3 regions of the Altererythrobacter sp. H2 genome follow, and region 2 is predicted to be linked to each of the others. Evidence: predicted binding sites of a transcription regulator. Region 2 holds the regulator's gene; each other region holds the start of a gene.

Region 1 (4,789 bases), 420 kb from region 2:
GAATCGAAGAGCCTCAAGCTGTTTCTCGGCAGCTTCCGCAACCACAATGGCTTTCACGAGGACGTAACCGTTGGCATTGGCCAGCGGCTGGCGGCGGAAATGCAGCCCCGGTGGCTGCGGATCGGCGGCTACTGGTATCCGCGCGGCGGCATCCCGATCGACGTGTTCTGGCAGACCGGCGCCGTGCCCGAAGGACTGTGGGTGCCCGAACAGGGCGTGGCCGGTTATCGCGGGCGGGGCTAGGCATCAGTCTGCCAGCGTGATGAAGCTGTCGATCACCCGCTTGGTGCCGGCTTGCTCAAACGCTATTTCCAGCTTGTTGCCTTCCTGATCGACCACGGTGCCATAACCGAACTTATCGTGGAACACGCGGCTGCCGACTGCGACATCGGTGCGGGCCTTGGCAGCAAAGCTGGCCGCGCTGCGGCGGCTCTCCTCCACCCGCGCCGGGCGGCTGTCATAGCCGGTGGCGAGGGCCCGCTGCCAGCCGGGCCCGCGGGTGTTGCCGCGATCCGGGCGAGCCTGGCTGACATGGGCGAACGGGTCGTCGGTCTCGCTCCAGTTGGCGCGCCACAGGGAGGCGCCTCCGGTCAGCGTGGTTTCCTGCTCGATATGCTCGTCGGGCAGTTCTTCGATGAAGCGGCTCGGGATCGAGCTGGTCCACTGGCCGTAAATGCGGCGGTTGGCGGCATGGAACACGGTGCAGTGCCGCCGGGCGCGGGTGAGGGCAACGTAGGCAAGGCGCCGCTCTTCCTCCAGTGAGGCAAGCCCGCCTTCGTCCAGCGCACGCTGGCTGGGAAACACGCCTTCTTCCCATCCGGGCAGGAAGACGTTGTCGAATTCCAGCCCCTTGGCCGCATGCATGGTCATGATGGTGACCTTCTCGGCGTCGTTCGCGGCCTCGTTGTCCATCACCAGCGCGACATGTTCGAGGAAATCGCCGAGCGTATCATAGTCCTCCATCGCGCGGGCAAGCTCGGACAGGTTTTCGATCCGCCCCTTGGCTTCAGCAGTTCTTTCCGCCTCCAGCATGGCGAGATAGCCGCAATCGTCGAGCACCTGGCGCATAAGCTCCGCCGGGCTGGTCTGCTTGGCCAGTTCGCGCCAGTGCAGGAACTGGCCAAGCAGCCCGGCAATCGTGTTCCCGGCGCGGGCAGGCAATTCGTCGCTGTCAGCCAGTTGCAGGGCAGCGGCGGCAAGGGGCAAGCCGGTGCGCCGGGCGTGCTGGTGCATCTTCTCCAGCGTCTTGGCGCCAAGGCCGCGCTTGGGCTGGTTGTGGATCCGCTCGAACGCCAGATCGTCTTGCGGCTGGGCGATGACGCGCAAATAGGCGAGTGCATCGCGGATTTCCGCTCGCTCGTAGAACCGGAAACCGCCGACGATCTTGTAGCCCAGGCCAATCTGGATGAAGCGGTCCTCGAACTCGCGGGTCTGATACTGGGCGCGCACGAGGATCGCCACCTGGTCCAGCGCCGCGCCTTCGCGTTCCAGCCGCTCGATCTCTTCGCCCACCCGGCGGGCTTCCTCCGGCCCGTCCCACACACCGATCACGCGCACCTTGTCGCCGCCATTGACTTCGGTCCACAGGGTCTTGTCGTGGCGCTGGCTGTTGGCGCGGATCAGCCCGCTGGCGGCCGCAAGAATGTGCGGGGTGGAGCGATAGTTCTGCTCCAGCTTGATCACCGCCGCGCCCGGAAAATCCTTCTCGAAGCGCAGAATGTTGGCGACTTCCGCCCCGCGCCAGGAATAGATCGACTGGTCGTCATCCCCGACCACGCAGATGTTCTTGCGCTCCTGCGCCAGCAGCCGCAGCCACAGGTACTGGACCTGGTTGGTGTCCTGGTATTCGTCAACCAGGATGTACTTGAAGCGTTGCTGGTAGATCTCCAGCACCTCGCGGTGGGTGCGGAACACGTTGAGCATGTGCAGCAGCAGATCGCCGAAATCGCACGCATTCAACGCCTTCAGCCGGTCCTGATAGAGCTGATAGAACTGTGCCCCGCGCCCATTGGCATAGGCTTCGTTCTCCACCGCATCGAGATCGCCGGGGTTGAGCCCGCGATTCTTCCAGCGATCGATCAGACCGGCCAGCTGGCGCGCGGGCCAGCGCTTCTCGTCGAGGTCGTTCTGCTGGATCAGCTGCTTGAGCAGCCGTAACTGGTCGTCGGTATCGATGATGGTGTAGTTCGACTGAAGCCCGACCAGCTCGGCATGGCGGCGCAGCATCTTCGCCCCGATCGAATGGAACGTGCCGAGCCAGGGCATTCCTTCCACCGCGTCACCAATGTGCTGACCAACCCGGTGGCGCATCTCGCGCGCGGCCTTGTTGGTGAAAGTGACGCAGAGGATCTCGCTCGGCCAGGCGCGCCGGGTGGCGACGAGATGGGCGAGGCGCGCAGTCAGCGCCGCCGTCTTCCCGGTCCCTGCCCCGGCCAGCATCAGCACCGGCCCTTCGGTGGTCAGCACCGCCTGCTGCTGTGGCGGGTTCAGCCGCGCGGCATAAGGGGGCACGGGGGCGACAGGAGGGGATTCGGATTGCATGGTTGCGTGAACAGCTAGGGAACATCGGCCTGAACCGCAAGCAAGCCCGGGTTCGGCTTTTCCGGAGGCCGGTTCGCTCCGTCGCGAAAAGGGCACACGGTCCGCCCGGTCCTGCATCCGGCAAGCCCAATCGCCGCCGGGGTAGCTTGCCTGCGTGGCTTGATGCCCTCACACCCCGTCCGGGTCGCGTTCGTCACGCATGGTTCAATCGTCAAAGGAGCATACCATGCGGTACCCCACACTATTTGTCATTTCCGGTCTTGTTGCCCTGTTCGCCGTTCCTGCCGCTGCGCAAGACCATCACGGATCGGACCCGGCGGCTCACGGCAGCGCGCCAGCTTCGGAGGCACCCCACAACAGCGCCCATGAGACTGACGAAGCCGATATGGCCGGGCGGCCGGCAGAGCGGAAAGCGGAATTTGCCGCCTGGCCCCAGCCAATCCGGGATTACTTCCAGACCCTGCCGGAAAATCGCCGTGCGCTCTTCTGGGGGCTGCCCGACAGCGACAAGCAGGCGCTTAGCATGATGGCCGAACCCGAACGCGCCGCCGCCTGGCAACAGGTTGAGCAGCGGTTTGCCGCCCAGAACGAGCAGGCCGCGCCGGTGGAAGATCCGCAGAGCTGATCCACCTGACTGGGGCGGCAAGGCGCGCGTTTCACGGTTCGCCTTGCCGCCCTTCTTGCCCGATCCATCCCGGATTCTCCATCCGGTTGCCTAACTTAGGTTGGTCTGGGGGGAACAAGCCGGCGGCTGGCCGGGTTGCGACCGAAACAACAGGGCTAACGTAGGAGACCATCATGAACAAAGTGACGTTTGCCGCAGCGATCGCGCTGGCCACTGCCCTGCCATTGTCCGCTCAGGATTCTGCCATGCCTGACAGGCCCTCAACGGCGGGCCAGGCTGCCTCGACGATGAGCGCCGAGCAGCAACGCGATTTTGACAGCTGGCCCCCGGACCGGCGAAGCCGGTATGAAGCCTGGCCCGAAAATACCCGTACCTATTACTGGACGCTTGACGCCGATCAGCAGCGCGGCTGGTGGCTGCTTAATGATGATCAGCGCATGCGGATCATGGCCATGACTCCGGAGCAGCAGGCGCAGACCTGGGCCTCGATCAACCAGCAGTTGCAGGGCACCGCCCCGCCGCCCGCAGCCCCGCCGCCAGCCAATCCGGGCATGACCCCGCCTGATGGCGCAATGCCTCCGCCTGCCCAGTCGAGGAGCCAGGCACCTATGACCGGGTCGACCCCGGGCGCCATGGGCGACACCACGAGTCCTGCCACCGCACCTGCGACGGCAGCGGCGCGCAGCACTGCGGTGCGCAATATGGCTGGCAATCCCGGCTCCGTGCGCTGGACCGACAACACCGTGATGCAGCAGGTCCCGCCGCCGCCCCAGGGCGAATACCCGGTGTGTACAGCCACCCGCCGCGACAGCTGCCGCAACCCCGGCGGTCAGTGAGTGAGAGCGGGCCGGACCGTGGAAGTCCGGCCCACCTGTCCTGTCAGGCTGAAGGTCAGATTTCTCCGGCTACCCTGGCAAACCACAGCTTGGCCTTGCCCACCTTGCGCTCCGCTTCGATCGTGAAGCCTTTGACGTCGACCGTTTCACTGGCACCGGTTTCCAGCGCTACCCAGCTGGCCGGGCCAATCCATCCGAGCCGGTGCAACCGGTCGAGGGCTACCGCGCCTGCGCCGGTGCCGTAGGGCGGGTCGAGCAGGATAAGGTCAAAAGGCGCTTTGGCGGCAGGCAGGGCAAGCACCGATCCGGCGCGCACTTCGCTGCGGTCACGTGCGCCGAGGGCGGCGATATTTGCCCTGATTGCGTTCAGGGCTTCGCTATCCTGTTCCACGAACAGGCAATGCGCCGCCCCGCGGCTGAGCGCTTCCAGCCCGAGTGCACCTGACCCTGCAAACAGATCGGCCACCTTCAGACCATCGAATGCGCCGAGGCGGCTGGTCAGCATGTTGAACAGCGTCTCGCGGGTGCGATCAGCGGTCGGCCGGGTCAATTCACCCTTGGGGGCGCGGAGCTTGCGCCCGCGCCAGTCCCCTGAAACCACTCTCATGCGCAGAGACTCATGGATTGTGCTTATTTGCCGGGCCGGGCCAGCGAGCCCCGGAACCGTTCAAGGTCGGCCTTGCGGATTTCCACCACCTGGCCGCGTTGCAGGTCACCCAGCGCGAAGGGGCCATAGCCGAGGCGCATCAGGCGGCTGACCTCAAGCCCGAAGTGTTCGAGCACCCGC
Region 2 (4,789 bases):
TTCCTATTGTCGAATGGCGACCAGCACCGCGCCGCATGTACCCCTGGGGGATGAGCCGGAGCCGGCCGCGAAGCTGCGCGATGCTGCAGTGCAGCGCACTTGGCCCAAGGCCGTCCGCTTGTCCAGCCTTGCCGATGCCTGCGAGCAATTTGTCGGAAGGGCCGGATTTGAGCGGGCTCCCTGGCTCACGATTGCCTTCGCTGCGGGCGTTGCGGCGTGGTTTGCACTAGATGCGCCGTGGGAATGGTCGGCCTTTATCGGGGCCTGCCTGATCGCAGCGATTGCGGCTGCGGCCCTTTGGCGCGGTGACAGGAATCGCGCTGCCCTGCAATTGGCAGTCATCACCACCAGTCTCTTGCTCGCTGCAGGGGTGGGGACGGTGTGGGCAAGGTCGGCCCTGGTTGGTGCGGAGCCGATTACCCGGACGAGCGTCACGATCATCGTTGGCCGCGTGCTTGACCGGCAGGAACAGCCCGCCCAGCAGCGTATCCGCCTGGTTCTGGCCATTCGCGATGCCGAGGCAGGCATCGCCCGCAAGATCCGGATAAACCTGCCCGCTGCCGATGCAACGCCAGCCATGACCGAGGGCGCGGTGGTGCGTTTACGCGCGAGACTTTCGCCGCCTGCGCCGCCCATGCTTCCCGGAGGATATGACTTCGCCCGCCGCGCCTGGTTTGACGGGCTTGCTGCAACCGGCTCCGCCTTGGGCCCGGTCGAGGTGGTAGAGAACGCGCCGCAGGTGCGCGGTCTGGCGCAGGTCCAGCGCCGCCTTGCGGCCCATGTCCGGGAGCAGGTCGATGGCTCAGCCGGTACGATCGCAGCGGCCTTTGCCAGCGGTGACCGGGGCGCGATCGACCTGGGTGACGAAAAAGCCATGCGCGATTCCGGGCTGACTCACCTGCTCTCGATCAGCGGGGTCCATGTCAGCGCAGTGATCGCGGCAGGGTACCTGCTGGCACTCAAGCTGCTGGCCTTGTCACCTTGGCTGGCGCTGAGAATTCGCCTGCCGGTCCTGGCGGCGGGGGTAGGGGCACTGGCCGGTGTCGGGTACACCCTGCTGACAGGTGCCGAAGTGCCGACGGTGCGCAGCTGCATAGGCGCGTTGCTGGTCCTGACTGCCCTGGCGATTGGACGGGAGCCCCTGTCCGTGCGGATGCTGGCAACCGCGGCTTTTCTGGTGCTGCTGGTCTGGCCGGAAGCGCTGATCGGCCCGAGTTTCCAGATGAGCTTTGCCGCTGTTCTGGCGATTATTGCGCTGCACGAGAGCCGACCGGTAAAGGCCTTCCTCGCTGCGCGAGAGGAAAGCTGGCTGGCGCGGCAGGGGCGCAGGCTGGCAATGCTGCTGGCCACCGGGCTGGTGATCGAAGCGGTGCTCACGCCGATCGTGCTGTTCCATTTTCACCGCGCGGGCCTTTACGGAGCTTTCGCCAACGTCATCGCCATCCCGCTGGTCACACTGATATCCATGCCAGCCATTGCACTCGGCCTGCTGCTCGACACCGTCGGGCTGGGACGGCCGGCGTGGTGGGTGAGCGAGAAGTCGCTCGAAGCCCTGCTGGCGATTGCCCACTGGACGGCTGACCAGCCGGGTGCGGTGAAGCTGATGCCGCAAATGGGCGCGGGCACCTTTGCCTTGTTTGTCGTGGGCGGAATCTGGCTCGCGCTGTGGCATGGGCGGGTCCGGCTGCTAGGCCTCGTTCCGGTTGCTGCAGCGGCAGTTGCGCTGGTGATGACCCCAGTGCCCGACGTGTTGGTTTCGACAGACGGCAGACAGGTCGGCATCACCGGGGAAGGTGAGCGCCTCCTCATGCTGCGCGAGACGCGGAGCGAGTACGTGCGCGACAACCTGCTGGAAACCGCCGGCCTATCCGGCGAGCCGATTTCCCTCAAGGACTGGCCGGGCGCGCAATGCAGCCGCGATTTCTGCACCCTGGCAATCGAACGTGATGGGCGCAAGTGGGCCTTGCTGATGGCCTTGAACCGCGAGCGGGTCGAGGAGCGTGCACTGGCTTCTGCCTGCGAACGCGCCGACATCGTCATTGCCGACCGCTGGCTGCCCGCAAGTTGCCGCCCGACCTGGCTCAAGGCCGACCGCAAGATGCTGGAGCAAACCGGCGGCCTCGCCATCTACCTCCCGGATGAGCGGATCGAAACGGTTGCCGCAAGCCAGGGCGACCATGGCTGGTGGCACAAGCCGCCCGACCGGACGCCTGCGAAGCCAACTAACTCAGTGATAGCGCCGTAGGAGGCCCGCGAGTTTGCCCTGGACCTGGACCCGATGGGGTTCGTAGACCTGCGGGTCATAACTCGCATTGGCCGGATCAAGCCGCACCATCCCCGCATCGCGGTGCAGGTACTTCAGCGTCGCTTCCTCGTTGTCGACCAGCGCGACCACGATTTCACCATCACGCGCGGTATCGGTCCGGCGGACCAGCGCGAAGTCCCCGTCGAAGATGCCTGCCTCGATCATCGAATCGCCGGAAACCTCCAGCGCGTAATGCTCGCCCGGGCCCAGCAGGGCGGCGGGGACCGGCAGGCTGCTGTGCTCCTCGAAAGCCTCAATCGGCGCACCGGCGGCAATCCGGCCATGCAGCGGGATATCGACCACATCGTTGGCCGGGCGCGGCGCCTGCTTCGCAGGTGCGCGGGCCAGGCTGACCGGATCATTGGCTGCACGGGGCGCTGCTTTCGGCACCGACAGCACGTCTTCCGGCTGCTTGAGCACCTCCAGCGCGCGGGCCCGGTTGGGCAGCCGGCGGATGAAGCCGCGCTCTTCCAGAGCGGAAATCAGGCGGTGAACGCCGGACTTGCTCTTGAGATCGAGCGCTTCCTTCATTTCCTCGAAACTGGGGGAAATGCCGGTTTCTTCCAGGCGAACCTGAATGAAGCGGATCAGTTCATGCTGCTTGGCTGTCAGCATCGCGGAGGCTCCCTGTGCCGTTCCTGTTCCGCCCGCGCCATGCGAACGAATGTGGAACAAGTAGGCAACCCCGTTTCACGAGTCAAGCATTTCAGCCGTTTCCGAGCAGGTAGACCGGAACAGGCGTTCCCGCTTTAGCCTCATCGGCGTGTGCGGGACGGTCGATCAGCACGTCAGACCGGGCGAGGCTGAGCAAGGCGCTGCTGTCCTGCTCGCGCGATGGCATCACGCCATCCGGCCTGAGCGACCCGCGCAGCAATTCGCGCCTTGGTCCGCCCGGTGCGCAGTCGGTTGCCAGGGGGATGGATACGGTTTGCGGGAGGCATTCGGCCGCCCCCAGCAACCGGCGCAGCGCAGGCAGCATGAACAGGAAGCCGGTCACGAAGGCCGAAACCGGGTTGCCAGGCAGGCCAATCACGACCTGGCGGCCGCGCCGGGCGACCATCAGCGGCTTGCCGGGCTTCATCGCAACCTTCCAGAAGTCGAGCTCTGCCCCAACTGCCTCCAGCGCAGGCCGGGCCAGGTCATGGACGCCCACAGAGGCGCCGCCGGTCAGGACCAGCAGGTCGGCATCGGCATGGTCCTCCAGCGCGGCGACGATCGCATCGAGCCGGTCGGGCAGGGGTGCGCCCTGCCGCACGGTGCAGGGCAGCGATGACGCCATGGCCCCGAGCATGGCGCCGTTGCTGGCGGGGATCTGGTGGACAGCGCAGGAGGTAGGGTCGCTGGTCAGCTCGTCACCGCTGTCGAACACGGCCACGGTCGGCGCAGCGTGGACGGGCACCGTCGCATGGCCGGCAGAGCGCACCAGTGCCAGTTGCGCCGGGCCGATCCAGGGCCCGGCGGGCAGGAGGAGAGCGCCGGGCGCGAACTCGAACCCCTTGCGGCGGATGTGCTTGCCAGCGGCCGGATCGACGGTGGCGGAGACCTGCGCGCCCGCCACCAGGGCATCTTCCTGGATCAGCACGCGGTCCGCCCCAAGGGGCAGGATCGCGCCGGTCGAGATGCGGACGCATTGCCCCGCTGCGATCGGCCCGCCAAACGGCTCGCCGCAGCGGCTCTCGCCCAATCGCTGCCACGGGCCTGTGCCCGCCACCGCGTAGCCGTCCATCGCCGAAAGGTCGGCCGGCGGCTGGGTCCGCGCCGCCACCAGCGGCTGCGCAAGGTAGCGGCCCAGCGCCCGCTCGACCGGCACCGCCTCCGCCGGCATCGGCGCGAGCAGGGCCAGCATCCGCGCCTGCGCCTGCTCGATGGTGAGCGCAGGCAGGCTCATTCCGCCACCCAGTCACCCGACTTGCCGCCGCTCTTGGCAAGCAGCCGCACCGACTCGATCACCATGCCCTTGTCGAGCGCCTTGGCCATGTCATAGACTGTGAGCAGCGCCACCGAAGCGGCTGTCATTGCTTCCATTTCCACGCCGGTCTTGCCGGTGAGCGAGGCTGTGGCCGTGACCGCGACCCCGCCATCGATGTAGTCGAACGTGACTTCCACAGAGGTCAGCGCCAGCGGATGGCACAACGGGATCAGTTCGGCCGTCTTCTTGGCGGCCATGATCCCGGCGATCCGTGCGGTGCCGAGCACATCGCCCTTGGGCGCGTCGCCAGCCCGGATCGCCGCCAGCGCCCCCTCGCTCATGCGGATCACGCCCCCGGCCCGGGCCATGCGCTGCGTTTCGGCCTTGCCGCCGACATCGACCATGTGCGCTGCGCCCGACTCGTTGAGATGGGTCAAACGGCTCATTGGCCGGGTCCCCGCAAGTGCCTGGAATCCGGAGACCTGTTACACATGTTACACAGTCCTGGAGAGAAAAAGTCCGGGCGGTGCATCTCACCAGACGGGGGCAGGAAAACGGACGGAGTGGCACTCATG
Region 3 (4,789 bases), 330 kb from region 2:
ATAGTCCCCGAACGAGAAGTTGCCGAGCATCTCGAAGAAGGTGTGATGCCGGGCGGTGTAGCCGACATTGTCGAGATCGTTGTGCTTGCCCCCGGCGCGGACACACTTCTGGCTGCTGGTGGCCGTGGGTGCGGGCGGGGTTTCCAGCCCGGTGAACATGTTCTTGAACGGCACCATCCCCGCGTTGACGAACATCAGCGTGGGATCGCTGTAGGGAACCAGCGGCGCACTCGGGCGCACGGCATGGCCAGCCTTGCCGAAATAATCGAGGAAGCTGCGGCGGATTTCGTTGGTGGACGTCATGCCCCGCGAATTAGGCACAAGCCGCGCGTGCGACAAGCGGATTAAGCGGGTGTCTGAGAACGGCGCAACCGATTACAACGCCTTTTGTGCCGAAACGATCCATGCCCCTGCTCGCAAGGCGATCAGCCCGCCCTCGACATTGTTGGCCAGGAAGCGGCGCAGACGGCCGATGAAGTTGGCGCGATCCTCGTCCGGCAGCATCCGGGCGGCGCGCGCGGCGGGCCCGATCGTGAGCATGTAGGAGACCGCATCCTCCAGCGGGTTCTCCCCGCCCCCCAGGATGAAAGCGAAGTCGACCGGTTCCAGCCGGATCTCCTGCCAGCCAGCCTCGGCCAGTATGCCTTCGACCTGGACCGGGTCAGCCATTGCGAACGGCCCGGGGGTCAGCGGGTCGATCGGAACGACCGCCTCGGGCGGGAGGAGCGAGATGACCCGGTCGGCCCAGGGATTCTCCGACACATCGCGGAAGCAGGAATAGACCAGTCTCGCGCCGGGGGCGGCCATGGCCAGGAGATGGGCGAAGGCTGCGACCGGCCGGTCAAAGAACATCACACCGTGGCGGGAGGCAATCAGGTCAGGGGCATAGCCGGGCAGTTGCCAGTGCGACGCATCGCCCTCGTCGAAGAACACGTTGCCGAGATAGCCGCTGCGTTCCCGCGCGACCGCGATCAGGTCAGGGCTGATGTCGAGGCCGACCACTTCCGCGCCGGCATGGCCGCGGGCCAGGGCCAGCGAGAGTTCGCCGGCACCACAGCCGACATCGAGCGCCCGGCGAAACGGGCGGGCGCTGGCGCGGTTGAGCAGGACATCGGTCAGGCCGGTGAAGCTGCGATCGGTGCGGCGCCACTCGGCCGCCCAGTTCTGGCCGACCCGGCCCTGCCACTCGTTCTTGTCCGTCACTGCCTTGCCCTTTGTTGCGAACCCGGGGGCGTTCTCGCGGCAAAGCATACCGGCAATCAAGGGGTTGGCAAGCCGACGGGGGTCGACAATGGTCCGAAGCGGAGGCAAGGATGCGGCTCACCAACGGGGCGCCCGGCACGGGATCCGCCGAGGCGCATGACGTCGGGGGCGGTAGATCTCAGGGGCAGACGACATGCGGCTGGGGCGGAAGATGTCCGGGCGGACGGCGTGCGGGGCGGGGGCAGGCCCGCCGGACAAGAAAAACCGGCGCGTGGCGAAGCTCGCCATCACGCCGGTTTTCCGTTTTCCCGGGCGCGCCCGCCAGTGCGACGGGGATCATGCGCCCGCTTGAGCAGCGATGGTTCAGTCCTCCGCGTCAGGACCGGCCATCATCTCCTCGGCGACAACGTCGGTTCGGCCGCGGATGGCGGCTTCCAGCTTGTCGCAAAGTTCGGTATTTTCCTTGAGGAACTGCTTGGCGTTCTCGCGCCCCTGGCCGATCCGGATCGAATCGTAGCTGAACCAGCTGCCCGATTTCTCCACCACCCCGGCCTTGACCCCGAGATCGAGGATCTCGCCGATCTTGGAAATGCCTTCACCATACATGATGTCGAATTCGACCTGTTTGAACGGAGGGGCCACCTTGTTCTTGACCACCTTCACCCGGGTCGCGTTGCCGACGATCTCGTCACGATCCTTGATCTGCCCGGTGCGGCGAATGTCGAGCCGGACACTGGCATAGAACTTGAGCGCATTGCCGCCGGTGGTGGTTTCCGGGTTGCCATACATCACGCCGATCTTCATCCGCAGCTGGTTGATGAAGATCACCATGCACTTGGAGCGGCTGATCGAGCCGGTCAGCTTGCGCAGGCTCTGGCTCATCAGGCGGGCCTGGAGGCCGACATGGCTGTCACCCATTTCGCCCTCGATCTCCGCACGCGGAACCAGGGCGGCAACCGAGTCGACCACCAGCACGTCGATCGCGTTGGAGCGGACCAGGGTATCCACGATTTCCAGCGCCTGTTCGCCGGTATCGGGCTGCGACACGATCAGCTCGTCAATGTCGACCCCCAGCTTCTTGGCATAGACCGGGTCGAGCGCGTGCTCGGCATCGACGAAGGCAGCGGTGCCGCCAGCCTTCTGCGCCTCGGCAATCACATGCAGGGCCAGCGTCGTCTTGCCGGAGCTTTCCGGGCCATAGACCTCGATCACCCGGCCCTTGGGCAAGCCGCCCACGCCAAGCGCAATGTCGAGCCCGAGCGAACCGGTGGGGATTACCTCCACCTGCATCGCTTCCTTGCTGCCCAGCTTCATCGCCGAGCCCTTGCCGAATGCACGGTCAATCTGCGCGAGCGCTGCATCGAGCGCCTTCTGCCGTTCTGCGTTCACTTCCTTGCCTTCCACCAGCTTGAGTTGCGCAGCCATCGCATGACCTCCTTCGCTTGCCTAGGGCCTGGTGCCCGTTATCGACGAAAGACGATGTATCGCATTTGTTCCGGCAGAACAAGAGTGGAACAGAACTTTTTTAAACAGGCCTTTCAGCGCCCTGCCTAGCCGGTTTCGCGCAGCTGCCAGTCGAACTGCTCGGTCCTGTTCGCCGGCACCGTGACCTCGACCACGAGCGCGCCGTCCCTGACCTCGGTCTTGCGGCGCGGCCAGCGGGCCTCGATCTCGCCCGCCCCGCCCAGCACCACGCGCACCCGCACCGGATGGCTATTGGCATTGCTGATCTCGGCCCGCATCCTTCGCCACTTCGCGCCGTCTTCGGGCGGGTCACCCGGCCCGTTGTAGGCGCACTGGCTGAACACCTGTGCACTGTCCGACAGCTCCAGCTCGACATCCTGGCCCACGGGATAGTCACGCAGATCGGTTTCGGCGACCAGCTGGGTGCCGAGCGCGCCCGGCTCGAACACCGCCATCGCGCCCTGCGGCAGAGCTACGCCGAGCCCTTTCTTCATCTCGTTGCGCGTGACCAGCAGGACCTCGGCCTGTTCCAGGTCTCCCACGTCGTCGGTGGCGGCATACCTTTCCCACGGATCGCACCCGATCCGGTAGAGATAGCGCGCCCGCACCGCGTCCTTGCTCAGGAAGGCAACCTGCTTGAGCCCCTTGGCCGCCACGGTGACCGGGAACGGCACCCGGTAAAGCTTGAGATCGCCCAGCTGCTCTTCCTCGGCCGTGCGAACCTTCTGAGCTGTCACGACGATCCGGTTCATCCGCGATCCGGTAACCATGATTTCCGCCGCATCCGCCATCATCGCAGGAGCTGGGGGCGGCGGTGGCGGCGGAGGGGGATAGGACCCGTAGAACGGCATGCCCGACCCCTCGGCGGTGCTCCCCAGCGGGTAGCAGGTCAGCCGCAGGGGATCGGCCACCGGCGGTTCGGCCAGATCCCGGTAATTGCTGGTGACGTTGAGCGTGCCGGCGATCACCATCAGTTCGGCATCGGGAAATGATTGCCCGTTGTCGTTGAGCAGGGTCAGCCAGCTCAGCAGCCGCATCGTAAACTCGCCGTCACCCTTCGCGTCGTCGCGCGACTCGGCCAGGGTGGCGACATAGTTGGCCTGCCAGTCAAACCCCCAGGCGAGATAGGTCAGGGTGACGGTATAGGTCCCCCCACCTGCATCGCGGGTATCGATGCTGAACACCGGGCTGGCGGAAAGCCCTGCGGGAATGCGGTCAAAAGTCAGCCCCTCGGGCAAGCCGGCGCAGCGCACCGCCTCGAACCCGGCCCCGGTCTGGAGCACCAGCCCGCCATCGGCGCGGGTGCGGACGACCGCCTCTTCGCTCACCGCCTTGCCGGTGGCAGGGTTGGTGCGGGTAATGGTGACCCGGTTGCCCAGCGCGCCGTTGACCAGCGCGGCGGGCGAAAGCAGCTCCGCGTTGCGGTTCATCTCGATCGTGCCGCCCGGCAGGCCGGTGACGATCGCGGTCACCCCCACCATGCCTTCAGCCACGCCTTCGAAGCGCACGGTCGATTCGCCCGGCGGCAGGGTAACAGTGCGGGTTTCACTGATCATCGCGAAGCCTTGCGGCCAGTCACGGTTCATCGCCTCGCCCGTGCCGCGCGACGGGTCGCGGTAGAGCGTGACCGACATGGCCTGCGGCGCGGAGGCGTCCACCACCTCGCGCGCCTGCAACGGGCTTGCCAGCGACAGCAGGGCCAGGGCGGCAGTGATCAGGCGCATGGCCCGCGCGCCCCGTCAGTACCGGGTTTCGTAGGTTACGCGGATCGTCCGCTCGCCTTCTGCCGGCACGGACACCATCCATTTGCGCCGGTCGAAGTTGATCTGTTCACCCGGCACGTCCTCGCTGACGATCCGGTAATCATAGCCCCACCAGTACTGGCCAAGACCTGCCTGGACCAGGTCGACCTCCACCGGCGTCGCCTTGGCGTTGGTCAGCTTGTAACGCATGGTGGTGCGGTAGAACGTCCTGGGCCCGCTCGACCTCGACCTGTTCGACCACCTGGCCATCGCGGATCACGCGGTATCGGGCCGATTTCTCCCATTCGGACGCGGTAATCTCCTGCCGGCTCTCGACTTCGGCCTGGACGAACACGTCAAACGCATCGCCGGTCCGCAGG

The links. The regulator LexA, encoded in region 2, represses DNA repair genes until DNA is damaged. The targets are predictions, from matches to a motif close to GTTCCNCNCTTGTTCT.
Region 1: a site for LexA is predicted at 2,549-2,564, ahead of U4960_RS06610 (ATP-dependent helicase). Genes of this name have one in related genera too.
Region 3: a site for LexA is predicted at 2,704-2,719, ahead of recA (recombinase RecA). Genes of this name have one in related genera too.

Annotation. Positions count from the first base shown of each region.
Region 1 covers NZ_CP141285.1:1,288,512-1,293,300, forward strand. Annotated here, with positions in the region: gene queF (preQ(1) synthase) at 1-243, shown strand, start outside; gene U4960_RS06610 (ATP-dependent helicase) at 247-2,541, opposite strand; gene U4960_RS06615 (hypothetical protein) at 2,768-3,166, shown strand; gene U4960_RS06620 (hypothetical protein) at 3,340-4,002, shown strand; gene rsmD (16S rRNA (guanine(966)-N(2))-methyltransferase RsmD) at 4,058-4,609, opposite strand; gene U4960_RS06630 (pseudouridine synthase) at 4,633-4,789, opposite strand, start outside.
Region 2 covers NZ_CP141285.1:1,707,254-1,712,042, reverse strand. Annotated here, with positions in the region: gene U4960_RS08650 (ComEC/Rec2 family competence protein) at 14-2,245, shown strand; gene lexA (transcriptional repressor LexA) at 2,228-2,920, opposite strand; gene U4960_RS08640 (molybdopterin molybdotransferase MoeA) at 3,012-4,193, opposite strand; gene moaC (cyclic pyranopterin monophosphate synthase MoaC) at 4,190-4,660, opposite strand.
Region 3 covers NZ_CP141285.1:1,375,989-1,380,777, reverse strand. Annotated here, with positions in the region: gene alaS (alanine--tRNA ligase) at 1-303, opposite strand, end outside; gene U4960_RS07055 (class I SAM-dependent methyltransferase) at 376-1,203, opposite strand; gene recA (recombinase RecA) at 1,567-2,628, opposite strand; gene U4960_RS07045 (DUF4139 domain-containing protein) at 2,754-4,391, opposite strand; partial or broken gene U4960_RS07040 (DUF4139 domain-containing protein) at 4,407-4,789, opposite strand, start outside.